DNA from 3 places in the Arthrobacter sp. 2MCAF15 genome. Region 2 is predicted to be linked to each of the others. Evidence: predicted binding sites of a transcription regulator. Region 2 holds the regulator's gene; each other region holds the start of a gene.
What was found. The regulator LexA, encoded in region 2, represses DNA repair genes until DNA is damaged. The targets are predictions, from matches to a motif close to TCGAACANNTGTTCGA.

Region 1: a site for LexA is predicted at 7,089-7,104, ahead of AB4089_RS15160 (acetoacetate decarboxylase family protein). Genes of this name have one in related genera too.
Region 3: a site for LexA is predicted at 7,233-7,248, ahead of AB4089_RS13170 (hotdog fold thioesterase). Genes of this name have one in related genera too.

Annotation. Positions count from the first base shown of each region.
Region 1 covers NZ_JBFRGZ010000013.1:20,919-30,992, forward strand. The annotation lists gene AB4089_RS15125 (flavin monoamine oxidase family protein) at 1-538, shown strand, start outside; gene AB4089_RS15130 (cupin domain-containing protein) at 535-885, shown strand; gene AB4089_RS15135 (aldehyde dehydrogenase family protein) at 985-2,559, shown strand; gene AB4089_RS15140 (NAD-dependent succinate-semialdehyde dehydrogenase) at 2,781-4,160, shown strand; gene AB4089_RS15145 (hypothetical protein) at 4,218-4,433, shown strand; gene AB4089_RS15150 (TetR/AcrR family transcriptional regulator) at 4,583-5,098, opposite strand; gene AB4089_RS15155 (helix-turn-helix domain-containing protein) at 5,221-6,837, opposite strand; gene AB4089_RS15160 (acetoacetate decarboxylase family protein) at 7,107-7,964, shown strand; gene AB4089_RS15165 (APC family permease) at 8,045-9,475, shown strand; gene AB4089_RS15170 (bifunctional methylenetetrahydrofolate dehydrogenase/methenyltetrahydrofolate cyclohydrolase) at 9,703-10,074, opposite strand, start outside.
Region 2 covers NZ_JBFRGZ010000008.1:259,946-270,019, forward strand. The annotation lists gene dapF (diaminopimelate epimerase) at 1-94, shown strand, start outside; gene AB4089_RS11725 (class I SAM-dependent methyltransferase) at 75-689, opposite strand; gene hflX (GTPase HflX) at 1,259-2,866, shown strand; gene AB4089_RS11735 (ATP-dependent DNA helicase) at 2,859-5,042, shown strand; gene lexA (transcriptional repressor LexA) at 5,167-5,916, opposite strand; gene AB4089_RS11745 (LysM peptidoglycan-binding domain-containing protein) at 6,320-6,823, shown strand; gene AB4089_RS11750 (histidinol-phosphate transaminase) at 6,902-8,020, shown strand; gene hisB (imidazoleglycerol-phosphate dehydratase HisB) at 8,092-8,718, shown strand; gene hisH (imidazole glycerol phosphate synthase subunit HisH) at 8,715-9,464, shown strand; gene AB4089_RS11765 (hypothetical protein) at 9,465-9,623, shown strand; gene priA (bifunctional 1-(5-phosphoribosyl)-5-((5-phosphoribosylamino)methylideneamino)imidazole-4-carboxamide isomerase/phosphoribosylanthranilate isomerase PriA) at 9,673-10,074, shown strand, end outside.
Region 3 covers NZ_JBFRGZ010000010.1:88,979-99,052, reverse strand. The annotation lists gene AB4089_RS13215 (alkene reductase) at 1-276, shown strand, start outside; gene AB4089_RS13210 (SDR family NAD(P)-dependent oxidoreductase) at 273-1,031, shown strand; gene AB4089_RS13205 (MBL fold metallo-hydrolase) at 1,036-2,073, shown strand; gene AB4089_RS13200 (EthD family reductase) at 2,162-2,818, opposite strand; gene AB4089_RS13195 (EthD family reductase) at 2,822-3,148, opposite strand; gene AB4089_RS13190 (acyl-CoA carboxylase subunit beta) at 3,160-4,743, opposite strand; gene AB4089_RS13185 (MaoC/PaaZ C-terminal domain-containing protein) at 4,876-5,370, shown strand; gene AB4089_RS13180 (acyl-CoA dehydrogenase family protein) at 5,374-6,570, shown strand; gene AB4089_RS13175 (cupin domain-containing protein) at 6,688-7,137, opposite strand; gene AB4089_RS13170 (hotdog fold thioesterase) at 7,358-7,882, shown strand; gene paaK (phenylacetate--CoA ligase PaaK) at 7,899-9,227, shown strand; gene AB4089_RS13160 (TetR/AcrR family transcriptional regulator) at 9,327-9,932, shown strand; gene AB4089_RS13155 (DUF427 domain-containing protein) at 10,017-10,074, shown strand, end outside.

The DNA.
Region 1 (10,074 bases), on a different contig from region 2:
CCTGCCCGGATGGAAGAAGGCGGCACTGGGTCGGGTGCTGCAGGGAGACGCTGCCAAGCTCCATCTTCCTCTCCGCTCTGCGCCAAAGACCAGCGCAGTTATGTCGACGAACGGTCGTTTTTGGACCTGGACCGCGACCGACAGTACCGGGACAGTGACGCCGGTGCTCAACTCATTCATGGGCTCCCCCGGAGCGCTGGACAGGGCCGCCGGCAGTGACGATGACTTTCAGGCCTGGATTACACACGCCCAGCACATACGACCGGACTTGGACTTCGATGAGTCCGAAGCTGTAACCACAATTTGGCGTCACGACCCCCTCGCCCGGGGCGCCTATGCTGCGTTCGGCCCAGGCGGAGGGAAGAAAGACTCCGAAGAGCTCGAACGATCAGTCGGCCATATCTACTTTGCAGGCGAATATGCAGACCCCGATTTCACGGGCCTCATGGAAGGTGCCTTGAGAAGCGGGGAGCGCGCAGCCGCCAGGATTCATCACGCTGCCGTCGGCGTTGCTGCCGAGGTGGTGGGTGTCCAATGACAAACGTCGTAGCAACGATAGCCACTGTTCAATGGCCAAAGAAGGTAGCCATCAGCCCAGAACGTGTGATTTCCGGGAGTCCTTCCGCAAGCACCTTTGTCCTTTACCGCGATTCCCGCACAGAAGCCGGGCTCTGGAAGGTCGAACCAGGTGAGTTCACGACCAGGCTGACCGGCTACAGGGAATTTATCCACATCGTCGAGGGCGCAGGCCAACTCATCCACGATGACGGCGAAACCATCGACCTGCGCGCCGGGACTGTCGTAGCACTGCCAGAAGGATGGGCAGGCCGATGGCGAATAACCGCGCCTTTGGTCAAGTCCTACTCCATCGTCAGCCAGTACTGAGGCCGCCAACCTGCGGATGCTCCGGCAACCAAAGGCCGTTCAATCCAGCCGGCACCCCGGCCCCTATCCACAGAAACAAATCCGAAAAGGAACCAAGTCATGAACTCCGACATCGAATTCGCCCGCGTAAGCAACAGCTTCTTCAGCAACGGTGAATACTTGGCAGCGCCGCACGGGCGTGACGTTATCGATCCCTCCAACAACACCGTGTTGGGAAGCATGGCCGAAGTCCCCCATGACGACATCGAGACAGTCATTGCCAATGCCAACTCCGCGCAGAAGCTCTGGTATGCGAAGACCGCCCTCGAACGGGCTGAAATCCTTCACGAGGTCGCAGCAGAGATGAAGAAAATCAGCCCGGAAATCGCTGAATTGCTGACGCTTGAAACCGGCAAGCCCTATAAGGAAAGCGCAGATGAGATGGGCTGGTCCGTCTCGGCCGTTGACTACTATGCCGAGCTGGGCAGGCATTCAATCGGTTCCATGCTTGGCTCGACCGTCCCCGGGCAAACCCATTACACGCTCAAGGAACCTATGGGCACTGTCGTGAGCATTCTGCCCGCGAACTTCCCGATTCTGCTGCTCATGTGGTCTGCGGCGGCAGCGCTGGCCGCCGGTAACTCCCTCATCATCAAGCCCTCGGAGACCGCGTCTCTGACAACCCTTTCGTTCATGCGGGCCTTCGACGCTCTTCCGGCCGGCCTGGTGCAGTGTGTGACCGGCGGACCAGATGTCGCCAAGCAGCTTGTCTCCCACAAGAACACACACATGATCGCATTCACCGGCAGCATCTCCACCGGCCAGGCTGTCTCCCGCGCCTGCGCCGAGCACTTCAAGCCGCACCTCATTGAAGCCTCTGGGAGTGACGTCTTCCTAGTCATGCCCTCGGCACCCATCGATGTGGCCGCACGGGCGGCCACCTTTGCCTCCTTCTTCAATGCAGGTCAGGTATGCACCTCGGCAGAAAAGTTCCTTGTCCACGAAGACGTCTATGACGAGTTCATGGAGGCCTTCATCGCCAACGTAAAGAAACTGCGCATAGGACACGGCCTCGACAAGGTTGACCTTGGCCCTCTGGAAACCGCCCGTGAGCTTGACCGTGTTGAGGCCATCCTCGCCCGCGCGGTGGAACAAGGCGCGACAATCACCCTTGGCGGAAAGCGGCTGAACCTCGGCGGAAAGCTGGAAAACGGCTTCTTCTTCGAACCGACCATCCTCGAAGGCCTGCGCCCGGACATGGACATCTTCACCACCGAGGTCTTCGGCCCCGTTGCCCCTGTATACAAGGTATCAAGCTTCGAAGAAGCCCTGAAGATCACCAACGACTCCCCCTTTGGCCTCGGCTCCACCCTGTACTCCAAGGACGTGGAGGAGATCACCCGGGCAACGAACGAAATTGTCGCCGGCATGGTCTGGATCAACGCCCCGATCCTCGACAACGACGCAGGACCCTTCGGCGGACGCAAAATGTCCGGCATCGGACGCCAGCTGGGTGCCGAGGGCCTGGACACGTTCCGCCACACCAAACTTGTCATGATCGACCCGGCCGCCACCAGCCATGACTTCTGGTGGTTCCCGTACCAGGACGATGAAGCCTGGAAGGGTGCAGACAACCAGTCGGCCGAAGCCGTCGAAGAGCAGCCCATCCACCACTTCGCACCTGCCGGGGCCTGACCGCCAATCCAGCGCAGCACACATTAGAGGGAACCCGGTTGCCGCCAGGCCGGGTTCCCTCCCCCCCGGACGTAGCTGATTTCAGTCGAGGCAGCACGCGTCCAAATGATCTGCCGGAGTCTTGCCCACCTTTCCAGCGAGGCTGCAGCTGGGTACAGAGACCCCTAAGTTTCTGACCAACCACATCCCGGCCACCACCCACATTCCTAAAGGAAAACATCATGATCGCCACGATCAACCCGGCCACGGGCGAACACCTTCAGTCCTTCGATGCACACTCGAACCGCCAGGTTGATTCCATCCTGACCACAGCAGCCGAGGCCCAAAAAGCGTGGAGGCTTGTGCCTGTTGAAGACCGGGTGCAAATACTGCGAAACACCGCCAAGATCCTCCGTGAAAACAGCGGGGAATACGCCCATCTCATCACCCTAGAGATGGGCAAACCCATAGCCGAGGCCCGTGCTGAAATCGAAAAGTGCGCCCTAACAGCGGACTACTACGCCGAGAACGCCCCCCGGTTCCTGAGCTTCGAAAGCATCGAGAGCGGGGCTCAGGACAGCGGAGTCGTTTTCGAACCATTGGGTGTGGTGCTAGCGATCATGCCCTGGAACTATCCGTTCTGGCAGTTCTTCCGGTTCGCGCTTCCGGCACTCGCTGCCGGTAACGGAGCCATTCTCAAGCACGCAAACAATGTCCCGCGCTCGGCGCTGGCCGTCCAGGACGTTCTCGATAAGGCGGGCCTGGCCCCCGGCCTATGCGCTACCATCCTCGTCGAGCCTGAACGGGTAGCCAGCATAATCGCAGATGACCGGATAGCGGCAGTCACATTAACCGGCTCCACACAGGTCGGCAGCATAGTGGCTGCGCAAGCCGGGGCTGCCCTGAAGAAGCAGGTGCTGGAGCTAGGCGGGTCAGATCCATTCATCGTATTGGCTGACGCGGATATCAAGGAAGCAGCCAGGGTTGCTGTCAAAGCCCGATTTACCAATGCAGGCCAAGCTTGCGTTAATGCCAAGCGTTTCATCGTCGATGAAAAAATCGCTGACGAGTTTGTTGCCGAGTTCGTGATTCAAACCCGGGAACTTGTCATAGGAGATCCTTCAGATCCTGCAACAGAGGTCGGGCCGATGGCCCGTGAGAACCTTCGGGCCTCACTTCACGACCAGGTCCAGCGCACCCTGGATGCAGGCGGACGCCTCCTGCTCGGAGGCGAGGCTGTTGAGGGACCCGGATTCTACTATCGCCCCACCATCATCGACCGCGTCAAACCGGGCCAGGCGGCCTTTGACGAGGAAACGTTTGGACCCGTCGCAGCAATTACTCGCGTGGCATCCACCGATGAAGCCATCGCGCTGGCAAATCAAACGGAATTCGGCCTCGCAGCCGCGCTGTGGACCCAGGATCTTGCTACCGCCTGGGACCTGTTGCACCGGATCGATGCCGGAGCGGTATTCGTCAACGGTATGGTCGCGTCTGACCCGCGCCTGCCCTTTGGCGGCATCAAAAAATCCGGATACGGACGCGAGCTGGGTCCTCAGGGAATCCGAGAGTTCACGAACATGAAGACGGTCTGGATAGGCCCCAACACCGGAGGGAGTTAGAAAAGCATGAAAGGCCAGTTACAACAACCGGGAAAAGGACATACCGTCTCAAACCCTGTGCCTGACGACTTCACTTCGGCCAACGCCGTGTGGGACTGGATTGACCTGACCCCCGGAGACGTTGTCCATGTCCGCACGGACACCGGGGTAATTAGCCGGGCGGTGGTCGACACGCTCACCGATGACGGAACCATGGTCTGGCTCCGGAATGATCCCATGGGCTACCGATCCCTCCACCTCATCACTGACCCACTCACCTTGTACAAGCAATGACCAGTAAGGACAGCGATCAGCCGCTCCGGTCGCTGTCCTTCAAATGGAGTGCTTCTCCGACCAAGTTTGATGTGGTGAGCAACGGGGGCTTCATCACTGACTTCCCTGTAGGTGGCCCCCGCACAGACTTCCGGCCAAACCAGCTGTACTTAAACGGGTGTCGGTAAAACCTTCCGTAAGCAGAACCGTGCCCAATCCTCGCCAAGCGGGTCGTCAAGCCCTAATCCGTATAACATGATGCCGTCGAGCATCGCGATGACGAGTTTAGTGTCATCGACTGAAAGGTGAGGTCTGAGCAGTTCACTGAACGCCACTTCCCACCGCTGGTTGAGGGACCGCAGGGCTGGCCTGCGGTAGGCAAGCACGTGCACTTCATACTCCAAAATGCTCATGTCGCGGCGAGTGTTCGTGTAGATGAGCGCCAGGTCAACCAGCGCGTCTTCAAGATCGCGGGTCAGGTCCCATGACCGGTGCCATTGATCAAGGACCTCAAGCTCACCATCGCTGATCCACTCCAATGCGGCGGCTAGAAGGCCGTCGAGATCCTCAAAGTGATAGGCGATAGAGCCGACCGGTACATCGGCATGAGCTGCTACCGCACGGTGATTGAGCGCTAAGAAGCCGTCGCGTTTCAGCACGTCGGCGGCCGCCCGGGTCAGCCGCATTCGACGGTCCGGGTCGTAGCGTCGCGGGCGGCGTCCTCCTCCGGACGGCTTGCTTGCCTCGGGGATACTCGGGGCAGCAGGTTCCGTAGGCTCTGGTGAACTATGCACCGTCGTCTCTGTTCTCATGACTGGACCGCCGGACTTGCGAATAGAGTCTGCTTCGGACCGGCCACGGTTGCTTCCAAACCGGAGTGCATGGAGCCGCCGGGAGTTCGCGGCCTTCCCTGCCGCGCCTCGTCATCCCGACGTGCACCGTTGACTCCAAACATCGGGACGGGCATGGCTTCCAGAATGCGTTGAATTTTCAGAGCGACATGCAGTTCGACTAGATCGTCCATATTGTCCAGCCGGCGGCCGGTTAGCTCGGTGACCCGGCCGAGCCTATATCTCAGCGTCTGACGGTGCACATGAAGGCCGGTGCTGGCAGACTCCCAGGAACGGTTGCAGGCCAGAAAGTATTCAAGTGACCGGACCAGGTCGCTGCGATGCGACGCATCATATTCCACGAGCGCGCCGAGTACCGTTTCGACAAGCTCTCTTGCTCCGGTCAGGGTGGCAGGGGCCAGTGCGCGGCCTATCAGGTTAGGCCTCTGGTACTGCTCTGAAGCAAGGTGGCGGGCCCATGCGGCAGAGCGGGCGGCATCAGTGAAGGATTCAATCGACCAGAACTTGTCGCTTTGCGGTAGCTCTTGGCCCGCACCCGCTGCCCCGCGGTCTTCGTCGAACCTGACCGCATCGACAAGAACCGACACTCCTCCCGCGTATGTCAAGGGGATATGCGGAATACCGGCCTGTTTGAGACAGAGCAGAAAGTCTGATGAGGCTTCTGCTCCCACATCGATGACCCGCCAGGGAGGTTGCCCCAATCCTCTTCGGGCAAGCGAATTCAGGGCCTGCTCGACGTCGATTAACCCTCCAAAGTATCTGACCATTGTCTCCGTGAGGGCTGAGCTATCTCCATTGTGCTCCACGTAGTAGCGCTCGACCTCCACGGCGAACAACGTACAGAGGTGGAGCAAACTGCGGCGGTCGACGACTTCCTGATCAGCCGGTGTCATTAGCCACACATGGTGTCGTCCCTTGATCGGCAGTACATAGTAATCGCGGCCGGCAATGGCTGCCCGGCGGTCAGCGGAGCCGGTACTACCGATATTGAGAAGCCGTCGCCGCTCGTTCAGGACGCCTGAGTCCACCGTCGATCGCGTAAAGAGTGAGCATCCGGTCTCGGCCTCCACCACCTCTACCCGTATGCCCAGCATGGAGGAAATTTCGTCACTCAAAAACGGCCGCGCCGTTCGACTAAGACTCTTGCTGTAGGCCTCGTAGACGTCGGCAACTTTGTTTAAGCCGGCCTGGGCCTGCTCTGCGGCGTCTTTCGAGACAAAGGCCGCCAAAGTCGAAAAAGGTGTCTCCCAGTTGACTTGAAGCAGCGGAAACCCGAGGTGTTCGGCAGTTCTGCACATCACCTCGCTGAATGGCGAATTCCCGCGCGGATCCGAGGCTGCGAGGCCTACTATGCCGTGGCGATCCAACTGCTGAATTAGAAATTGTTGCCCTCGTGAGTCTGCCGGGAGCGCATCACGGGTCACCATCAGCAGTTCACCACTGGAGAGCCACCGCCAAGGGTCGGTCTCGGCGCAGACGTTGGCTGCGTCGATGAACCGCGTTTCACCGCGGCCGCCCGCGATCAGCCGAGCTCCGGCATCAGGGAAGTGCACTAGTTCGCGAATCGTTGTCATAGTCAATCCTGTCCTGCAGCGATATGAACCATTGTACATATGGATGAGTGCTGGATCACAACTCTGTGCGAACCGACGATATTCAGACGCGGCGGTGGGATCTAAGCTGGCTCAAACGCTTCCGCCGGGGCCTCGGGCTCCATAGCCGAACGGGACACGGGGGGCTACCTCTGAACAGCAGCCCGGGCAACACGCGCGGCTCCGCCACCAGAAGCCAACGACAAGGCACCAGTGGCCGCAAGCAGACACTCACGAACAGGAATTCGCAAATGACTTACGTTTGGACACAAGAACAGATCCAGCGATACTTCGGCTACTACGAGGGCCTCGCGACCCGCAACACGTACTCGTACCTCACCTTCTCCACTTCCGAGGAATTCGCACGTTCGGTGCTGCCGCCTTGTTTGGAACCCACGGATACACCTGAAGTGACCGTATCCTTCATGTCTTTCATGGAGGTCGCGAACGGCCGCACGAACAGAACAGGCCGGGACCGCTGCGCCATGATCCACATCAACGCCAAGTTCGGTGACGCCGAAGGAATCTACTACCTCAGCGTTTTGGAGACCGAGGAAGTCAACCTCGAGACCGGACGCGAGCTCTGGGGCATGCCGAAGAAGCTGGGAACGATCGATTCGTTCGACGACGGCGACACCCTGTTCGCGTTCGTCGAACGCAAGAACCACCGGATCATGGAGTTCCAAGCCGAAATGGGACCGGAACAGGGAGCCCAGCCCTTCCAGGAGGAGTTCTACTTTGAACTCCGTGGCCACTTCGGCGCTAACGGGTTCACGCTCAAAGACCGCGAACTGGTCGTCTTCAAGCTCGGCTCGACAGTGAACCGCTACCGGGAACTCCACAACCCGCACATCGTCCTCAAGGGCTCCCCCTGGGACCCCGGCATCGGCAGTGTCCCCCTTGGCGAATTTACAGGGGGAGGAATGACGGGCGGAAGGATGACGTGGGAGATCGTCGACGTCGTCAATCTGAACGACGACGGCCACGACTACGCGCCCTACATCCTTGGCCGCATGTACGACGACTGGCCGGACCTGCGCGAGACCGCCGGCCGCCACACTGAAGAAGCAACGCTCAAGCAGGACGTTCCCACACTGGCCCTGGCCTGAGCCATGGGTGCCAGGCCTATGGTGTTCCGCTGGCCGCACTCGTGCCAGCCCATCCTTCCGTCAAGTCCATGGAGACTCTCATGACACAGCAACACAACGCGATCAGTCCGCCGCAAACTGATGAAACAACCCTCAGGCACGGTCAGGCATCACTTCTTTCCGTAACCATCCTTGGGCTTTCCGCCCAACAGATCGGCCCCGGGATCGCTCTGGCCGGAGGCTACATGATCGTCTATGCCGGCGATGCTTCCTGGGTGTCGATGCTCATCGCCTTTCTGGGTGCCTGTGCCATCGGTGCCATGGTGACGACGTTCTCGCGGCGCCTTGTAGCCACCGGCGGGCTGATGTCTTATGTGGCCTCAGTGCTGGGCCCCTACGCCCGAGCACTCGTTGGCGCGGGATATGTCGTGGGCATTCTGATCGCTGTGGCAGCTGTTGTGACGGGCGTTGTCATCTTCAGTTCCAGTTTCCTGGTTCAAATGGGTATGGACTGGGCCGCGACGCCGATGGGTCAAGCGCTTTCGGCCATTGTCATAGCTGTCATCGCGGGGGCCATCGCCTACCGGGGGCTGGACGCTTCAGTGAAAGTATCTGCAGTTCTGTCCTTCATCGGCATCCCTTTCGTCATCTGGGTTACGGTGGCGGCGGCAGGAGCGACTGAAGGCTACTCCCTGGCGCCTCAATTCGATTTCGGCAGCGAGGCAATGTCGTGGGATGCCATCCTGCAGGGAACCCTGATCGCGCTTGCCTACTTCGTGGGCTTTGAGGGATTGAGTGCCATGGCGGGCGAAACCAGGAATCCTAAACGCAATGTGCCCCGATTGGTCTTGTGGCTTCTGGGTGTCACCGGTTCGGCATACATACTGACCCTTTGGTTTCAGATTCCGTCACTGGGAGCCGGCCTGGACCAGCTGGCGGCCGGTGAATCACCCGCTGCGGTTCTGGCGCACATCGGCGGGGTGGGGTATCTGGCGGCACCGCTGGACCTCCTCCTCGCGGCAGCGACATTCGCTGGCCTTATCGCGACGTTCAACTATGGCTCACGTATCGTGGCGACCGCGGCGTCCGCAGGGCTCCTGCCAAACAAGCTTTCGCGCATCCACAAGCGTCATCACTCTCCCTCGGCTGCGGTGTTCTTTATGACATTCATCGCTGCGGGAATTCCCATCACCCTGCAGCTGGTTTCGTCTGCCCCGCCGTTGGAGTCATCTGTGTATCTCTACACACTGTTTTCCTACTGCTACCTGCTGCCGTACGTACTGGCATCCGTGGCTGCTGTGGTTTTAGTGGTTCGGGAAGGGCGCCCGAATCCAGTACTGGTTGCGACCTTTATTGTCGGCGGGGGCGCCTGCGCCTACGTGCTCTACTACGCGCTAACAAGCGCAGGTGAGGGTGTCTTCGGAGCACTCCCGTGGATCGCGCTAGTCCTGACCTTAGTCGCCTTCCTGGCCTTCGTCGTTGCGCATAAGCGCAAGCCCGCCGCGGAAGACGCTTTGGCGGACCTCCTCTAACAGAACTCCGAACATCACCGGTGCCATGGGCGCTGGAGAATTGGATTGCCTCCCGTAAGCAGAGGGCGCCCCGTTTCCAAACGAAATGGGGCGCGCCCTGCTTAGAGGGAGCTACAACGTGTGCAGCTCCTTTTCCTTCACCGAAAGCGGGCACGGAAGCACGCGTACAGGTGTTGCGAGCCTGCGGCGCCGTGCCGCATCCGGCGAAACCATATCGCCGCTGACGCTCAGGTTGAAGTCAAGGACTTCCGCGCAGCGGCTTCCACGACATTAGCCAAGAGCATGGCCCGGGTCATTGGACCAACTCCCCCGGGATTGGGCGATATCCAGCTGGCGACTGTGCCGGCGTCGGCTTCAACATCGCCCCTGAGTTCCGCCTTTCCGGTGTCCTCATCAACAATGCGCGAAACGCCAACGTCCAATACAATCGCTCCAGGCTTCAGTTGGCTGGCTTTAACGAGTCCCGGCACGCCTACAGCGGCAACAACGACATCCGCGCGGGCTATCAGGCCGGGCAGGTCCAGCGATCCTGTATGAGCCAAAGTAACAGTGGCGTTGATAGCCCGGCGTGTCAGGAGTAGGCCCAGCGGACGACCGAC
Region 2 (10,074 bases):
CGTCGGGGTGAAATTCTTCGTGGGTCCGGAAGGGCACGAACACGTCGAACTCAGCGGCCCGGCCGTGATCGTGGCTAGTGGGACGCTTTCCTGACCCGCAGGATCCGGAACGACTTCGACGTGCTCTCCCGTGTCACGCTGAAGCTGGAGTCCAGCTCGGCCGCCAGCCAGCGCTGCAGCGAGTCGGAGCCGAGGTTCTTCTGGACCACCAGCCAGGCCGATCCTCCCGGCGCCAGCCTGGGAATCCACAGCCGCAGGAGGGCATGAAGCTCATCCTTGCCGATCCGGATAGGCGGGTTGGACCAGATGGTGGCGAAGCGCAGCTCAGGATCGACGGCGTCCGGCGTGCTGGCGCTGACGTTGCCCAACCCCAACAGTCCGGCGTTTTCATTGGTCAGGGTCACGCAGCGTTCGTTCACGTCCACCGCGTAGACATGCGCATGCGGTGCACGCAGGGCCATGGTGAGCGCGATAGGTCCCCAGCCACAGCCGATATCCAGCAGGTTTCCCTGCGGCGCCGGCGCAGGGACGTCGGCGAGCAGCACGGCCGTCCCCTTGTCGATCCCGTCCGGGCTGAAGATCCCTGAGGAGGTCTGCAGCCGGCGCGTTTCACCGGCAAGCTCCACGGTGAGCGGCTTGCGGGTGAAAGGCCCGGCCGGCTGGGCGCTGAAATAGTGTGCAGACTCCATAATGGGCCAGATTAGTTGGCGCCGCGCCTGAATGGGAAACCGAAGGTGCGCGAGGGCGTCTGCTAGGCTTTAAACATGATCCTGATCTCCAAGTAGCCGGCACGGGTCCTGGCCCGTCTCCGGAGCGACGCAGGTAAATGCCTTCCGCTGAGTGCGCCAACGCAAGAGTGAGCTTTCTCACCGCGGGTGCCCGAACCACTTGGAATCCAGCCGCCTTCCCAGCCACCGTGTTTCGCCGACACTGTGCGCCGTCGGCCCGCTGACCACCTTGGCCCGTTCCGAGGCCGCTCCGCGGATGGTGACTACCCCGGTGTGCTCACGAGACGGTGTGTTCACGAGACGGTGTCCCCCACGGCCGTTCCCGGGTGCCGCACCCACAGCCAGGCGCATAGACGCCCCATTCCCCATCCAGCCACCGCTCCGCACGGAGCCAGCCCTGCCCTCCGGCACCGTTGCCGCGGGCATTCCAGGAGGCCCGAATGACCCCTCGCCGTCAGCCCAGCGCGAATACCGCCCCACAGAGCAACAATCGGCACTATTCTGAAAGTGCCGAACCCTTAAAGGAGACCATGACCAGCCACCCCAACACCGGACCCGATTCAGCAGCCCAGGACATGAGTCCTGAGGAGATCCAGGCTGTTATCGACCGGATCCTTTCCAAGGACACCCCCGCCCCTGGTGCAGGCCGTGGCGCCGGCTCCGGAGCCGCCGGCGACGCGGGCGGTCCGGGTGTCAGTGGCCTCAAGTCGGTACTCGGCAAGGCGCAGGCCATCTCCCGCCTGGACGAGGTGTACACGAACTTCGACGGCGCCCAGCAGGATCTCGAGGAACGCCATGCGCTGCGCCGCAAGGCGGGTCTGTCCACCGAACTCGAAGACGTCACCGAGGTCGAATACCGGCAGTTGCGCCTTGAGCGCGTCGTCCTGGCCGGCCTCTGGACCGAAGGCACCCTCGCGGATGCCGAGAACTCCCTGCGCGAACTTGCTGCCCTCGCCGAGACAGCGGGCTCGGAGGTCCTCGACGGGCTCGTCCAGCGGCGGGCCAAGCCCGATCCCGGAACCTTCCTCGGCTCCGGCAAGGCGCAGGAACTGAAAGCCATCGTGATGTCCACCGGCGCCGACACCGTCGTCGTCGACGCCGAATTGGCCCCGTCCCAGCGGCGCGGCCTGGAAGACATCGTCAAGGTCAAGGTCATCGACCGCACGGCACTGATCCTGGACATCTTCGCGCAGCATGCCAAGAGCCGTGAAGGCAAGGCGCAGGTGGAGCTGGCCCAGCTCGAATACCTGCTGCCGCGCCTGCGTGGCTGGGGCGAGTCGATGTCCCGCCAGGCCGGTGGCCAGGTGGGCGGCGCCGGCGCCGGCATGGGCTCGCGTGGTCCCGGTGAAACCAAGATCGAACTGGACCGCCGCCGGATCCGCACCCGGATGGCCAAGCTGCGGCGCGAAATCGCCGCCATGAAGCCGGCCCGGGAAACGAAGCGGGCCAACCGCCGTCGTAATGCCGTCCCCTCGGTAGCGATCGCCGGGTACACGAACGCCGGGAAGTCCTCGCTGCTGAACCGACTGACCGACGCCGGGGTGCTGGTGGAAAACGCCCTGTTCGCCACCCTGGACCCCACCGTCCGCAAGGCCGAAACGGCCGACGGGCTGGGCTACACCCTGGCGGACACCGTGGGATTCGTCCGATCACTGCCCACCCAGCTCGTGGAGGCGTTCCGTTCCACGCTGGAAGAGGTGGCCGACTCGGACCTGATCCTGCACGTCGTGGACGTGTCGCACCCGGACCCGGAGGGCCAGATCGCGGCCGTCCGGAGCGTCTTCAGCGAGGTCGATGCGCGCAAGGTTCCGGAAATCATCGTGCTGAACAAGGCCGACGCCGCGGACCCGTTCGTGGTCGAGCGGCTCAAGCAGCGCGAACCGCGCCACGTGGTGGTCTCGGCCCGCACCGGTGAAGGTATTCCGGAGCTGCTCAAGGCCATCAGCGACGGCATTCCGCGGCCCAGCGTGAAGCTTGAACTGCTGATCCCGTACAACCGAGGGGACCTGCTCAGCAAGCTCCACGAGACCGACGCCGAGATCCTCAGCCTCGACCACGAGGAAACGGGTACGCGGGCCGTGGTGATGGTGCGCGAAGGACTCGCCGCTGAACTGGATCCCTTCATCAGCAATGACTGAGGCCGCGGTGACCAGGGCTGACGCTGAAGCTGCGGACGCTGACGCAACCGATGGCGCGGAACCTGACGACGCCGGATTGGCACGTTCGGCCGACGCAACCGATGGCGCGGACGACGCCGACGGGGATGCGACCGAGGGCGCGGCCGGTGAGGAGTTTGTCATCAAACTGCTCGACCGTGCCGTGTCCGGCATGGGCGGCCAGAGCCGCGATGGCCAGCACGAAATGGCCCGGCAGGTGGTGCGCGCAATTGACAGCGGCGACCACCTGCTGGTCCAGGCCGGAACCGGCACCGGAAAGTCGCTGGCGTACCTGATTCCGCTGATCGCCCATTCGCTGACCAGCAACAAGCCCACCCTGGTCTCCACCGCGACCCTGGCGCTGCAGACGCAGATTGTCGGGCGGGACCTGCCCAGGCTGCTCAAGAACATTACGCCCGCCCTGGAGCGGCCCGTGAAGGTCGCCCTGGTGAAGGGCCGGTCCAACTATGTGTGCCGGCACAAGCTCGAGGGCGGCTTCCCGTCCGAAGAACCGTCCGAGGGCCAGCTGTTTTCCCTCGGCGAGGACACCAGCGTTCCGCACTTCGCGGCGGCACTTGGCGGGCCGTCCTCCCAGCTGGGCAAAGAAGTCGTCCGCTTGCGTGAGTGGGCCGAGGAGACGGCCACGGGGGACCGCGACGAGCTCATGCCCGGCGTCACGGACCGGGCCTGGCGTCAGGTCTCGGTCACCTCCATGGAGTGCCTGGGCGCGCAGAAATGCCCGCTCGCGGCCGAATGCTTCAGCGAACTGGCACGGCAGAACGCTGCCGACGCCGACGTCGTGGTCACCAACCACGCCATGCTCGCCGTGAGCGCCTTCGAAGGCCTTGCGGTGCTGCCCGAGTACGACGTGGTGGTGGTGGACGAGGCGCACGAACTTCAGGACCGGGTCACGGGCGCGGTCTCCGGCCAACTCTCCGCGGCGATGGTGCACGCCGCAGCATCCGGGGCCCGAAAGCACACGGGCATTACCGTGGACGCCCTGAACAATGCCGCCGCCCACCTGGAACTGGCCATCGACGGCGTCCCCAGCGGCTTGATGCCCAACGGCCTGAACTCCGAACAGCTGGACTGCATCGACCAGCTGCGCGACGCCTGCCGCGCCGCACTGTCCGACTCGAAGGGGGACAGTTCCACGACGGCCGACGGCGGGCGCCAGCTCGCCCGCTCACGCCTGATGGTGATCCTGGAACTCTGCGAACGACTCCTGGCCGCGCGCGAAAACCGCGAGGTCGTGTGGTTCTCCCGCAACAGCAGCTTCGACCCGGCACAGGGCTTCTCACAGCCCGACGAGAGCGCGCCGGCGTTGATCAACGTGGCCCCGTTGAGCGTCGCGGGGCGTTTGCGTGAGGGCCTGTTCGCCGAGCACACCGTCATCCTGACCTCGGCCACCCTCGCCATCGGCGCAGCCTTCGAGCCTGCCGCCGGCGGCCTGGGCCTGGTCGGCAACGGCGCCCCCAGCTGGACCGGCGTCGACGTCGGATCGCCCTTCGACTATCCGAAGCAGGGCATCCTCTATGTCGCCCGGCACCTGCCCAAACCCGGTCGCGGGACATCCCCTGAAGCGCTGGACGAACTAGAGAAGCTGATCCGCGCGTCCGGCGGCGGTGCCCTGTGCCTGTTTTCCTCACGGCGCGCGGCCGAGGACGCAGCCGAGGCCATGCGGCCCCGGCTGGGCATGAGCATCCTGTGCCAGGGGGAGTCGACCATGACCGCACTCGTGCGCCAGTTCGCCGACGAACCGGACACGTGCCTGTTCGGAACCATGTCCCTCTGGCAGGGCGTCGACGTCCCTGGCGTGTCCTGCCGGCTGGTGGTCATTGACCGGATTCCCTTCCCGCGGCCGGACGATCCGCTGATGACGGCCCGCTCCCGGGCCGTCGCCCAAGCCGGCGGCAACGGCTTCATGTCCGTCTCCGCCACACACGCCGCGATCCGCCTCGCGCAGGGCGCAGGCCGGCTGATCCGCTCGACGTCGGACAAAGGCGTGGTGGCCGTACTGGATTCGCGGCTGTCCACCGAGCGCTACGGCGGATTCCTGCGTGCCGCGCTGCCGCCGTTCTGGCCGACCACCGATTCCGCCATTGCCATGGCGGCCCTCGAACGGCTCGCCAAAGAGTCGGCACAGGCCGCCAAGTAGGCGGCCGCGCAGCCAGCAGACCAGGAATCGCAAAGGTCCCCGTCCGGATTGCCGGCGGGGACCTTGCTTTGGGTGCACATGTTCTTTGGGCGTACGTAATCCGGGATGACCCCGGCCGCAGCCGTCAGAGGGAGCGGAGAACCGAGACGACTTTGCCCATGATGACGGCGTGGTCGCCCAGGATGGGTTCGTACTGGGTGTTCTGCGGCAGCAGCCAGGTGTGGCCGTCCCGCTGGCGGAAGGTCTTGACCGTGGCTTCGTCGTCCAGCAGTGCGGCCACGATGTCGCCATTCACGGCATCGCCCTGGCGGCGGACAACCACCCAGTCGCCGTCGCAGATGGCGGCATCGATCATCGAGTCGCCGGCGACCTTGAGCATGAAGAGTTCGCCATGGCCCACGAGCTGCCGGGGCAGCGGCATGACGTCTTCCACCACCTGGTCCGCGAGGATCGGCCCGCCGGCGGCGATGCGTCCGACGAACGGCACCATTGCCGTGTCGGTGGCGCTGGCGAGTTCGGTGACCGAGAGGCCGCCGACGGCCCGCAGGCCGCTGGACTTCTCGACCCCCGAAATCGCCGTGGTCCCCTCATCCAAGGTCAGCGGCATGAGTACTTCCATGGCCCGGGGACGCTTGGGGTCGCGCCGCAGGTAGCCAAGCTTTTCGAGCTGGGAGAGCTGGTGGGTCACGCTGGACAGGCTAGCTAGGCCGACGGTGTCACCGATCTCGCGCATGGAGGGCGGGTAGCCGTTGTCCGTGACGGAGCGCTGAATGGTTTCCAGAATTTTCTTCTGCCGGACGGTGAGGCTTTTGGGGGCCCGTGCGGGTTGTGGGCTCCGCGAGGAGGCCCTGCCGCCGGTGGCTTGTGCTGCCATGTTCGCCAATGCCTTTCCGTTCCGCCCGGCCGCCATGTCTGGTCACCGGGAACTTCCGGCCTGAAAATGTCAGACCCTGCTGATCAACTACCAATGTTCGAATCAACCGGCGATGTTCGAGTCGTAAAAAGTTCGAGTCGCAAATGTTCGAGTCACAAGTGGTTGTCCTGTCCCTCAAAAATAGGCCAGCTGCAAGGCTTTTTCAAACATTTGTTCTAGCGAGTCTCGACATCGTTCGTTAGTAAGTGCTAAAACAGAACAAGCAAGGTTCGAATATGTGTTCGATTTCAGAGCTCCGGCTCCGGAGGCAATGTTCGGTTCTATGTTCGAAGGTTTCGGTCGGTTGGCGGCGAGTACGCGGAATACGTCGGGCGGCACCGTAAGGTCCAGGAGGGCTCAGTTCATGTCAGCTTCAAGCGCGTTTCACAGCACTTTTGTTCATGGCGTCACGAATCAGCAGCGCCGTGCGGGTCGCAACGTCACTGGTCACGGCAGCCACGGCAACGTGTACCCGATCGGCGCCGGCCGGCGGCCTTCCGCGGCACCGGCCGCGGTGCAGGGCCTGAGTGCCGTTACTTCGGTAAGCCGGAAGCAGCCGCCGCTGCGGCTCACCCGTCGCGGACGTTTCGTTTTCTTTGGCGTCCCCCTGATCCTGCTGGCGGCGCTCATCCTCTCGTTCAGCGGATTCCTCAACGCCCCCGCGAAAGCGGCGGATTCCGCGGACCAGCTCTCGCTGACGCCCACCGTTTCGGTGACTGTGCAGCCCGGGGAGTCCCTCTGGGCCATTGCGGGCTCCGTCGCCCCGGAGCGCGACCCCCGCGATGTCGTTGCCGATATCGTGCAGCTGAATAACCTGGACGCCGCGCGTGTGATGCCGGGCCAGCAGCTGTTCGTGCCGTCAAAGTAGCTCCATCCACCTGGCCCCATGTGCCGTCGCGGGCGTCACAGTTTCAGGGCCCGTCCCGCTACCACTTAAACTGGTCACGTGACTGACCAGCTTGAGCGCCTCAACCGACTGCCCCTCCGAAACAATCTGCGCGGCCTGCGTCCCTATGGCGCGCCCCAGCTGGACGTCCCCATCCTGCTCAATGTCAACGAGAACACCCATGGTGTCCCCGCGGATGTCCGCGAGGCCATTACCGAGGCCGTAAGCGCCGCCGCCGCCGGGCTGAACCGCTATCCGGACCGCGAGTTCACTGAACTGCGTGTTGCCCTCGCCGAATATCTTGGCCACGGCCTGGACGCGGAGAACATCTGGGCCGCGAACGGCTCCAACGAGGTCCTTCAGCAGATCCTCCAGGCGTTCGGTGGCCCCGGCCGGACGGCCCTCGGGTTCCCTCCCACATATTCGATGTATCCGCTGCTGGCATCGGGCACCGACACGGAGTACATCGTCGGTGCCCGCGCGGCAGACTATGGGCTCAGCGCGGAGTCGGCAGCCCGGCAGGTCCGCGAGCTTCAGCCCAACATCGTCTTCCTGTGCTCCCCGAACAACCCCACCGGTACCGGTCTTGGGCTTGACGTCGTCGAGGCCGTCTACGACGCCGGTGAGGCCAGCCAGACCATTGTGATCGTCGACGAGGCCTACCACGAGTTCGCCCACGACGGCACGCCGAGTGCCCTCACGCTGCTGCCAGGCCGGGAACGGCTCATCGTCTCGCGCACCATGAGCAAGGCCTTCGCCCTCGCCGGCGCACGCCTTGGCTACATGGCCGCGGCCCCGGAGGTCGCGGACGCGCTGCGCCTGGTCCGCCTGCCGTACCACCTCTCCGCCATCACCCAGGCCACCGCCCTGGCCGCCCTGCGCCACCGGGTGGTACTCATGGCGGACGTCGAGGACATCAAGCGCCAGCGCGACCGGATCGTGTCGGAGCTGATCCGGCTGGGCCTTCGGCCGGCCGCCTCGGATTCGAACTACGTGTTCTTCGGCGGGCTGGAGAACCCGCACGAGGTCTGGAAAGGCCTGCTCGAGGCCGGTGTCCTCATCCGCGACGTCGGCATTCCAGGGCACCTTCGCGTGACCGCCGGCACTGAGACGGAAACCACAGCCTTCCTCGAGGCCCTTGAACGCATCCTGACAGGCTCCGCAAAGCCGCAGGCCTAGACTTGGTGGGGAGCCCGAGCGTCCCGCCAGACCGCCCAACACCCCTGCCTTCTTCCAAAGGACACATTTACATGAGCAACCCAGGATCCACCGCCGCCGAGGGTCGGACCGCACGCATGGAACGGACCACCAGTGAGTCCTCGGTCCTGGTCGAGATCAACCTGGACGGCACCGGCGTCTCGGACATCAGCACGTCGGTCCCGTTTTATGACCACATGCTGACGGCCCTCAGCAAGCACTCGTTGATTGACATGACCGTCAAGGCCACCGGTGACACCCACATCGATGTCCACCACACCGTCGAGGACGTAGCGATCACCTTCGGCGAGGTGCTGAAGACCGCCCTCGGCAACAAGGCCGGGATCCGCCGGTTTGGCGAAGCGACCGTTCCGCTGGACGAGGCCCTCGCGCAGGCCGTCGTCGACGTCTCCGGCCGTCCCTACCTGGTCCACGCCGGGGAGCCGGCAGGCCAGGAATACCACCTGATCGGCGGCCACTTCACGGGTTCCCTGACCCGGCACGTCTTTGAAGCAATCACGCTGCACGCCGGGATCTGCCTGCACATGAACGTCACTGCCGGGCGCGACCCCCACCACATCGTTGAGGCCCAGTTCAAGGCCTTTGCCCGGGCCCTGCGCGCGGCCGTGGAACCGGATCCCCGCGTCGAGGGCATCCCGTCCACCAAGGGCGCCTTGTGACCGGCCCGGTACTGCGCGACGGGGCCATCATCGACCCCGCCGCCGGGACCAAATTGGTGTCCCCGGAAGGCAAGCCCACCGTTACCGTGCTGGACTACGGCTCCGGGAATGTCCGGTCCGCCGTCCGTGCGCTGGAACGGGCCGGCGCCGACGTCGTCCTCAGCTCCAAGCCCGAAGATGTCCTCAATGCCGACGGCCTGGTTGTTCCCGGCGTCGGCGCGTTCGAAACCGTCATGCGCGAACTCAAGGCCGTTGACGCCATCCGCATGATCGGCCGCCGCGTCGCCGGGGGCCGGCCTGTGCTGGCCATCTGCGTCGGACTCCAGGTGCTCTTCGAGGCCGGCGTCGAGCACGGCACGGAAGCCGAAGGCATGGGGGAGTGGCCGGGCAAAGTGGAACTGCTGCCCGCCGACGTCGTGCCCCACATGGGCTGGAACACCGTCTCAGCCCCCGAAGGGTCCAAGCTGTTCGCCGGCGTAGAGGGCGAGCGCTTCTACTTTGTGCACTCCTACGGCGTCCAGCACTGGGACTTCGACGTCATCCAGCCCCGGATGGCGGCGCCGCTGGTGACCTGGTCCGACCACGGAGCCCCGTTCATCGCGGCCGTGGAAAACGGCCCGCTGTGCGCCACCCAGTTCCACCCGGAGAAGTCCGGCGACGCCGGCGCCCGGCTCCTGCGCAACTGGGTCCAGGGCCTGCGCCCCGCAGCACCGGCACAATCGGCCGCCCCGGAACGGACCGCCTAGATGTGGTCCCTGGTGCTGATGGGCCTCGCCGGCCTCCTGGTTGGCGGCGCGATCTCCTTCCGGCAGCAGAAAAGTCCTCGTTGGGTGCAGATCGTCTTCTACATCCTCGCCGGCATGTCGCTCCTGGCCGCCTACCTCCTGACCCTGCCGGCGTCCTGACGATTCTGCCGCGCTCCCACGTATCCATCCCCAAGCTGAGGACCCCACGATGACCACCGAAACCCCGCTGCCCGTACTTGAGCTCCTGCCCGCCGTCGACGTCGTCAACGGCCAGGCCGTCCGGCTCGTCCAGGGCGAGGCCGGCAGCGAGACGAGCTACGGCACCCCGCTGGAGGCCGCGCTCAACTGGCAGCAGCAGGGGGCCGAATGGGTGCACCTGGTCGACCTGGACGCCGCGTTCGGCCGCGGCTCCAACGCCGAACTCCTGCGGGAGGTCGTGGGGCGGCTCGATATCAAAGTCGAACTCTCCGGCGGCCTGCGTGACGACGAATCACTCGAAAAAGCCCTCGACCTCGGCGTCGCCCGGGTGAACCTGGGCACGGCGGCCTTGGAGAACCCGGAGTGGACGGCCCGGGTGATCGAACGCTTCGGCGACAAGATCGCCGTCGGC
Region 3 (10,074 bases), on a different contig from region 2:
GTCACGGGCGGACATGACCAGGTTTCCGCCGAACAGCTCCTTGCCGACGGAATCGCGGACCTGGTGGGCTTCGGCAGGCTGTTCATTTCCAACCCCGACCTCCCGCACCGATTCCGGGCACAGGCACCTCTGGAGCCCCTGCGCCCCACGGGCATCTACGGTGGCGGACCCGAGGGCTACACCGACTATCCCCGCTGGCAAGAAGCATTACCTGACCCGCTGTTCCCAACGCCGGGCGCTCCGACTCGAACTCCTGAAGGAGACACAGCATCATGAGCAGCACTTCCCTCAATGTCCTGGTGACCGGGGCGGGCGGCGGCATGTGCCGCGGCATCAATGCCCGCCTCTCCGGCTCCGGCCACACCATCGTCTGCGTGGACCTCGACGCCGGGAGCAGCGAGGCGGCCGCCCGGGCCATCCGCGACTCCGGCGGGAAGGCCGTAGCGTTTGCCGCCGACGTGGCGGACGAGGCCGCCGTCGGCACGCTGCTGGCCGAGGTGACCGCCAAAGTAGGCCCCGTGCAGGCGCTGGTCAACGCGGCCGGCATCCTCGACCGGAAGTACCTCGCGGACAGCACCGCGGAGACCTTCCGGCGCGCCCTGGATGTGAACCTGGTGGGTCCGTTCAACCTGATCAAGGCGTTTTCCCCCGGAATGATCGAGGCCGGCTGGGGGCGGATCGTCAACATCGCTTCGATCGCCGGCGTCACGGGCTACCCGTACCCGAGCTACGCCGCCTCAAAAGCCGGACTGGCCAACCTCACGCGCTCCCTCCTTGAGGACTTCTGGGGTACCGGAATCACTATCAACTCGGTCTGCCCCGGCGTAGTGGACACCCCCATGGTCATCCAGGAGGTCCGTGACCAGGTACGCCGCCGCGTCCCCACCCAGACCATCGTTGACCCCGCCGAAATCGGCGCCATGATCGCGTACCTGCTGACGGACGATGCCCGCAACATCAACGGCGCGGACCTCCTGATCGACGGCGGCGCCACCAGGCTCTTTTCGCTTTTCAATAACCATGCAGAGTAAGACGATGCAGACCAACGGCATCACCATCACCGGGACCGCCCAGAAGGAGGCCTGGCAACGCCGCGTCCTCCCGCCGGTCGAGGTGGTGGCGCCCGGCGTCCACAGCGTTCCGGTTGCCTTTCCCGGAAATCCGATGCGCTACACGCTCTGCTACGTGCTGCTCGACGGCGATGAATGCGTGGTGGTGGATCCCGGCTTTGACAGCGACGAGGGACATGGCCAGTTGATGGCTGCCCTGGGCCTTCTGGACGTGGGGCCGCGTGAGATCAGCGGGATCGTGGCCACCCACTTCCCCACCGACCACCTCGGGATGGCGGCGCGCCTTGCGCGGGGCTCCGGCGCGTGGATCGCTTTGGGGCAGCAGGAACGCCGGCACATCTCCGCGTTCGATGACGCCCACGCGGAATCGGAACGGGACCGCGAGCGCATGCGGACCTGGGGCGTGCCCGAGGGGCGGGTGGCCGAAGCCGCCATGAGCCCTCAGGGCCTCCACGATATGCGCCGCCTCGCCGACCCCGACCGGCGGCTGGGCGACGCTGACACCCTGGCCGCGGCCGGACGTAACTGGCGCATCATGGAAACACCGGGCCACACCCCGGGGCACATCTGCCTGTGGGATGACGATGGCGAACTGGTGTTGTCCGGCGACCATGTCCTCCCCCGCATCTCCCCCAACGTGTCCCTGGAGATCCGCGGCGACACCGATCCGCTGCGGCACAACATTGAGTCGCTGCAGCGGATCGCGGGCAACGACCACTACGAGGTCTGCCCTGCACACGAATACCGGTTCCGTGGCGTGGGCCACCGCGCAAGGGTCCTCGAAGAGCACATTGCGGCGCGTTCACGGGAAGTCCTGGACGTCCTGGCCAAGGGCGCGCCCACGGTGCACGAGGTGGCCCGGCAGCTCACATGGTCCCGGGGCTGGGAGTCGCTTGGCGCGCTGCAGTTCAGGCTGGCCCTGAGCGAGACGGCCGCCCACATCCGGTATCTGGCAACCTCCGGCGTCCACGCGGGGGTGCCGGGGCTGACCCCGGTGGTTTAGGGCTGGATTCACGCAGACCAAAAAGATCCCCGGGCTCCGTAGAGTCCGGGAATTTTGGCCGGGCGGCATTGCCAGCTGTCGGCGCCCATCAGATGATGACGAGTTCCTCGGCGACGCGGGCATGCAGCCCGGTCAGGACACACTGGACCCTGTCCACGTGGGCCGGCAGCATGCTGGCGGCGGCACGTGCGGCCGCCTCGTCGGCGAAGCCGAAGGAGATGGCAACCTCAGGAATGTGTTCCTCGCGGCGCAGGGCCGCGCGGACCAACAGATCCGCCCCAGGAACGAGCACGTTCACGCCCTGGCCGAGGGCGCCGTCGAATGTTGTAGACAGCTGCCCCGCCCAGCGGTCAACCGCCTCAACGTCGTTGTCAATTCCGTCGCGCCAGCGTGCCAGCACCCAAAGCTTGAACGGCCACGGGGCGTGGGGCGCGCCGGCGGTCACCGGTCCCCCCGTGAGGCCACTGAGGAATTGCTGCTCATCGACCATCAGGCGGTCCGCCACCGTGGAGTCGAAGGCGGCGTGCACGACGTCGTCGGCGGCGAACCACAGCTCCACGATGCCGTCCACGCGGTACAGGCCAGCCCCGAGTCCCGGCGCGGATTCCAGCACATGGTTCTGCCGGTAGTCCGTCACGCCGGGCAGCTCACGGGCAATCTCCGCGTGCGTGGTGGACCAGTGCGTGCGAAAGCCGTCGCTGGCCAGGCCGTCCCGCTTCTCCAGGTAGGTGATGCGTTTGGGCACCGGTCAGTCCCCCGCGGCCGCTAGCGGCACGTCGACTTCTTCGGCAAGGAACCATTCGACGCTCTCCAGGAAATGGTGCTCATGGTCGAACAGCTCCTTACCTTCGGAGCCTCCGTACGCGGCCTTGACGTCGGCCACCGAGCGGAACCACAGTTCTGCCATGCCGCTGTACGGCCAGGCCTTCCGGTGCTCGATTGCGGGGTTCTGCCGGTACCGGATGATGCCCGGGAGCTTGCGCACGTAGGCCGGGTGCTCAACGTTCCAGAAGTGCAGGAACTCCTCCCGGGTCAGTTCCGGCTTGGCTTTGATGACGGCGACCACCTTGATCATGGGTGCGCGCCTTAGGCCGGGGTGACGGCCTGGCGCCGCTCCACGGGGACCATCTTGCGCTTGGAGTACAGGCCCAGCCGCCTGGTCAGATCGGCGCGCAGCTCGTTGGCGGGGACCACAGCTTCTACAGCGTTCGCGTTGGCGATCTTGAAGACGTCGATGCCTTCTGCATACTCGGCTTGCTTGGCCAGGATGAACGCCTTGCGCTCGGCCGGATCCTCAATCTCGTGGATCTGGTTGTAGTAGATGCCGTTGACTGCGGCGTCCGGCCCCATCAGTGCGGGACGGGCCGTGGGCAGTGCGATGACAGCGTCCGGGTTCATGGGGGCACCGGACATAGCCAGGTAGCCGCCGCCGTAGGCCTTGCGGACCAGGACAGTGATCCTCGGAACCCGGCATTCAGAGACGGCGAAGATCATCTTGGCTCCGTGCCGGATGATGCCCTGGCGCTCCACGGCAGATCCAATCATGTATCCCGCGATGTCAACGAGGAAGACGATGGGGATGTTGTAGGCGTTGCAGATCCAGATGAAGCGGGCAGCCTTGTCCGAGGAGTCGGGGAAGATGGAGCCGCCCATGTGCCTGGGCTGGTTGCCCACCAGCCCCACCGGGCGGCCGTTGATGCGGGCGAAGCCGGTAAGCATCTCGGGAGCGAACAGTTCCTTGTACGGGAACCAGGATCCTTCGTCCACGAGGGATTCCACGAATTCCTCCATGTCGAAGACCTCGGCCTCGCGCAGCGGAACGATTTCCTGCAGGGTGCGTCCGGGGCGCGGCTCGATTGCGGGGGCCAGCGGCGCGGGGGTTTCCCAGTTTGCGGGCAGGAAGGACAGCCAGACGCGGATTGCGTTGAGGGCTTCCTCGTCGCTTTCCACCAGGACATCGCCCAGGCCGGAGACCGTGCAGTGCATCTCGGCGCCGCCCATTTCCTCCAGCGTCACCTTCTCGCCGGTGACCATTTCCGCCAGGCGGGGTGATCCCAGGTAGGCGGTTGCGTGCCCGCGGACCATGATGGTCATGTCGCAGAGCGCCGGAACGTAGGCCGAACCCGCAGGCGACGGGCCGAAAAGGGCACAAACCTGGGGAACACGACCGGAAATCTGGACCTGGTTGTAGAAGATGTTGCCCCAGGCGTGGCGGCCGGCGAAGCTCTCGAACTGTTCGTCGATGCGTGCACCGGCGGAGTCGAAGAGGTAAACGATGGGGATGCCGGCGGCATCAGCGTTCTTCTGCGCCTGGGTGATCTTTTCGAACGTGCGGTTGCCCCAGGTGCCGGCCTTGACGGAGTAATCGTTGGCGATGACGCACACTTCGCGCCCGTCAACGCGGCCGAACGCGATGACGACGGCGTCACCGGGCAGGCCTTCCTCATAGCGGGCGAGGAGCCCGTCCTCGATGTAGTTTTCGTCGTCGAACAGGATTGCCAGGCGTTCCCGAACGAGGAGCTTTCCTGATTCTGCGATCTTCTTGCGGTTCTTCTCTGAACCACCGAGGCGGGCCGAAGCGAGCTTCTCGGTCAGTTGTTCGTGCACGGTTGCTGCGGGGACTCCGATGTCCGGCACCGGCGCGGGGGCGACGATCGTAGCTTCACTCATGTTGAGCCTCCAGGAATTCGAGTTGTTGTTCCCTAATTAGTATACGAACAAGCGTTCGCTAGTCTAGTCTTATTCCAGGTGACTTACGATTCCCCTAGGCTCCGACCTCATTCACCCGAACAGGAGAGAGACATGCACAGCATTGATCCCCAACTGGCCGGCACCACGCTGCCGCAACCCAAAGGCCGCCCTGACCACTACTGGGAAGATCTGGTGGCAGGCGACGTGGTCCGCACGGCAGGTATGACCATCACGGATGCACACCTGGTCCAGTGGGCAGGCCTCACGGGCGACGTCGTCTCCCTGCACCTGGATGAAACCTATGCGGCAACGACGCCGTTCGGACAGCGCATCGCCCACGGGCCGCTGACCATGTCCCTGGGCCTGGGCCTGATGACCCAAACAGGCTATTTCAGCAACGTGGTCGCATGGCTGGGCCTGGATGAAGTCCGTGCCCTCGCCCCGGTGTTCATCGGGGACACCATCCATGTTGACGCCACGGTAGCCATGGCGCGCGAGACCAAAAAGCCGGACCAGGGCATCTGGAAAATTGATTACTCGGTACTGAAACAGGACGGTTCCACCGTCATGACATTCAGCAGCAGCTTCATCATTAAAAGGAAGTAGGCCATGACAATCCAGGACAATTTCCGCCCGGCACCGCCGGCCGAAATCTCCGAGCCCGACGAATTCGCAGCGCTGCGGACACGTGTGCGCGCCATGCTCGCCGAGCACGTCACGCCGGAGCGGCTCAACAAGTTCGACGAAGCCGAAGAATACGACGTCGAGCTCTACCGCGAGATTGGCGCCGCCGGTTTGATCAAGCTCGACGGCGAGCTCCACGGCCATGGACCCAAACACCAGGCGCAGGCGGTGGTTCTTGAGGAACTCGGCGCCGGCCCCACGTCGGTGGCCGTGAGCATGGTGGTCCAGTACATGGGCGTCCAGCTCCTTCACACCTATGGCAACCGCCAGCAGCAGGAAGAGTTCCTGGCTCCCCTGCACGCCGGCAAAGCCAAGATGTCCTTCGGACTGAGCGAGCCCGACGGCGGAACTGACGTTGCCCGGGCCATGAAGACCAACGCCACACGCCTGGACGACGGTAGCTACTCCATCTCCGGACAGAAGAAGTGGATCGGCGGTGCGATGGACGCGGACTACCTGATCCTTCTGGCCCGGACCAGCGAAACCACCCGCTCCGCCATTGACGGCATCACCATGTTCTTGCTCCCCCGCTCCACGCCCGGGATCAGGACCGAAGTCATCGACACCATGGGCATCCGCGGCCTTGCGCAGTGCGACGTCTACCTCGACGACGTGCGGGTCCCGGCAGCGAACGTCCTGGGTGAACTGGACAGGGGATTCCGCCAGGTTCTGGATACGCTCAACGGCGAGCGGCTCAATGGAGCCGCGGTGGCTTTGGGGATCGCCCGCGGAGCCATGGAAACCGCCATCGGATGGGCACGTCAGCGGCACGCTTTTGGCCGCCCCGTGGGCTCCTTCCAGGGGCTCCAGCACAATCTGGTGGATGCCAGCGTGAAAATTGAATCCGCCAGGCTCCTCCTGCGCCAGGCAGCAGAAGCGTCCGACGGCAGCGAGGGAACCAATGAGACCTGGTCCGCCATGGCCAAGCTCGCGGCGTCCGACGCAGCAACCACCACCACCGACGTTGGCATGCGGGTCATGGCCGGCTGGGGGTTCTTCCGGGGCCTGCCCATGCAGCGTTACTTCCGCGATGCCCGGCTGTACACGTTCGCGCCGCTTACTGACGAGATGACGCGCAACTACATCGGCGAGAAGCACTTGGGACTTCCCCGGTCCTTCTGACCGGCACCTATCAACGACAAGGGGCGGCTACCTGTTCGGTAGCCGCCCCTATATTTGGACCAACGACAACAAAAAGGGCGACTACCCTTTGGTAGCCACCCTTTTGCTTGGGGGAAATCAGGAACGGTAGTCGATTTCGAGGTCCACGACGTTCTGTTCGCGCAGGTTGACGACGATGTTGTCCGGCGTACGGGTGGTCATCCAGACCAGTTCCTCGGTCTTGCTGGCGTTACCCTCGATGTGCGGCATAAACGGCGGCACGAAGACGAAGTCACCCTCTTCCAGGTAGACGATCTGGCTGTAGCCCTCGCCGTAGCGGATGAAGCCACGGCCCTTCAGCACATACCCTCCCGTGTTGGCTTCCCCATGGTGGTGGGCATCCGAGATCTCCCCAGGACCGGTGAAGACCTTGCCGAACCAGAGTCGCTCAACCGGACTGCTTTCCTTACTGACGCCGGAGATGCGGCGGGCATTCAGCGTCTGCCCCGGCGCCGCGGCCAGTTCGTCCGCTCGATTCACGCGGAACAAGTCCACGTTGCGGTTGATGTCAAAGGCCACTTCAGTCATGGCAAATCCCTTCCAAGGTTTTTGAGTTGCCGCCGGTTTCGTCGTTGCAGCCGGGGCCCGAATTCAGTATGTGTCCTTCGCATCAGCTAGTCAAGACGTACGCTTGTTCGTTCAATCTCGGTCGCAGCGGGAGCGCCGACGCCTAGCGGCCCTTGACAGCTTGGTCCAAAATGGGATTACCTAATGAACATTCGGTAAATAAAGCTGGAGGCAACGACGCATGGCTGAACTGACGGTTTCCGGGGGCACCCACCCCATCCTGAAAGACGACTACGCCTCGGAATGGATGGGCATCGAAGTCCTGGCGCTGGACGACGGGCATTCCACGATCCGCATGACACTCCGGCAGGAAATGCTCAACGGCTTCGGCATGGCCCACGGCGGAATGATCTTCGCCTTCGGCGACACTGCCTTCGCACTCTCCTGCAACCCGGCCAATCCGCTCCCGGGCGAGGATTCCAACATCACAGTTGCTGCCGGCGTCGACATCAACTTCCTGAAGCCCGCCTTCCGCGGACAAGTGCTGACCGCCGTCGCGAACCGCCGCGCCAGCACCGGACGCAGCGGGCTGTACGACATCCAGATCTACGCCGCCGACCCCGCGGGCACGCCCGCGGCACCGCTGTCGGTACCGGCCGGCGCGGCCCCCGCAGCCACCCTTCCGGGCCAGCTCCCCACCGATATCGCCCCGGGCGAACTCATCGCCGAGTTCCGCGGCCGCAGCCGCACCATCTCCAAGAAATAGAAACAGGGAACCACAGATGACCCAAGAAACTGCCGCCGCCACCACTGACGCTGTCCTGGACCGCGAGGAAACCATTTCCCGCGACGAACTCGAGGCGCTCCAGCTCAGCCGCCTGCAGCACACGGTGGCCTACGCCTATGACCGCGTCCCCCTGTACAAGCGCAAGTTCGACGAGGCCGGCGTCCACCCGACCGACCTGCGTGAACTCTCCGACCTCGCCAAGTTCCCCTTCACCACCAAGGAAGATCTCCGGCTCGAGTACCCCTTCGGCATGTTCGCCGTGCCGCAGAACGAGGTCGCCCGGATCCACGCCAGCTCCGGCACCACCGGCCGCGCCACCGTGGTGGGCTACACCAAGAAGGACCTCGCCGACTGGGCCAAGCTCGTGGCCCGCTCGCTGCGCGCCTCCGGCGTCCGGCCGGGCATGAAGGTCCACAACGCCTACGGCTACGGCCTGTTCACCGGCGGCATGGGCGCCCACGCCGGCGCCGAGGCCCTCGGCTGCACCGTCATCCCGATCTCCGGCGGCCAAACCGAACGCCAGATCACGCTCATCCAGGACTTCAAGCCCGACGCCATCCTGGCCACCCCCACATACCTGCTCACCATCGCCGACGCAATGATCAAGCAGGGCATCGACCCGGCCTCCACGTCGCTGAAGTACGCGGTCCTGGGCGCCGAGCCGTGGACCGAGGAAATGCGCCACGAGCTCGAAGTGACCATGAACATCAAGGCCTGCGACATCTACGGCCTCTCCGAGGTCATGGGCCCGGGCGTCGCCGGCGAAGCGGTGGAAACGCAGGACGGCAGCCACATCTGGGAGGACCACTTCCGGCCCGAGATCATCGACGCTTTCGACCCCTCGGTGGTGCTGGGCGACGGCGAACCGGGCGAGCTGGTCTTCACCTCGCTCACCAAGGAAGCGCTGCCGATCATCCGGTACCGTACCAAGGACCTCACCCGGCTGCTGCCGGGCACCGCGCGCCCGGCGCACCGCCGCATGGGCCGCATCACCGGCCGCAGCGACGACATGATCATCCTGCGCGGCGTGAACCTCTTTCCGTCGCAGATCGAGGAGATCGCCCTGCGCATCCCCGAGCTCAGCCCGCACTTCCAGCTGGAACTCACCCGGCCCGAGGGGCACCGGATGGACCAGATGACCGTCAAGATTGAGCGCCGCGACGCCGTCACGGCCGAGGGCGCGGCGGCCGCCGCCAAGGTCCTGCAGCAGCAGATCAAGATCCATGTCGGTTCCTCCTGCGCCGTGGACGTCGTCGACCCGGGCTCGCTGGAGCGGTCCAACGGCAAGCTGCGGCGGATCTACGACATGCGACCCAAGGGCTGACCCGGCCCCGCTTGTTCAGCCACCCGGTCGGCCCGGCCGGCGTGTCCTGCGAGGCCACGCTAGCCGGGCTGACCGACCGTTCATGAGAAACTAGCGAGTATGCCCACCACAGCACCCACCACCAAGCGCGGCCGTCCCGGCTATGACCAGCAATCGGTCCTGCTGATCGCCGTCGACGTCTTCAACCGCCACGGCTACGACGCCACCTCGATGGGCATCCTCGCCGAGAATCTGGGCATCTCCAAGTCCGCGATCTACCACCACGTGCCGTCCAAGGGCGATCTGCTCAAGCTCGCGCTGGACCACGCCCTCGGCGGCCTTGAGGCCATCCTGGACCGGCCCGAGGCGCAGACCGGCTCGGCCGATGCCCGGCTGGAATTCGTGGTGCGCCAGACCATCTCGGTCCTGGTGGAACGCCTGCCGTTCGTCACGCTGCTGCTGCGGCTGCGCGGAAACACCGAAATCGAACGCAACGCCCTGGAGCGCCGGCGCACCTTCGACCACAAGGTCGCCGCCCTGATCTCCGAGGCCCGGGACGAGGGCTCGCTGCGCCAGGACATCGACCCCCGCACGGTCACGCGCCTGCTTTTCGGCACCATCAACTCGATCGTCGAGTGGTACAAGCCCGGCGGTTCGCTCTCCCCGGAGAAGCTGGCCGACGACGTTATCACCATGGCGTTCCACGGCCTCCACGTCCCCGGCTGACCCTGGCCCGTGGCGGCCCGGAGTCGCATTGACGCCGCGGCGCCCCGGGTCCACGCTGTGAGGATGGCCACCAGACTATCGAAGGTGCTAATTGGCGCTTTCCCCCACCTGCGCTACGAACCCACTGCCAAAAGGATCCGCG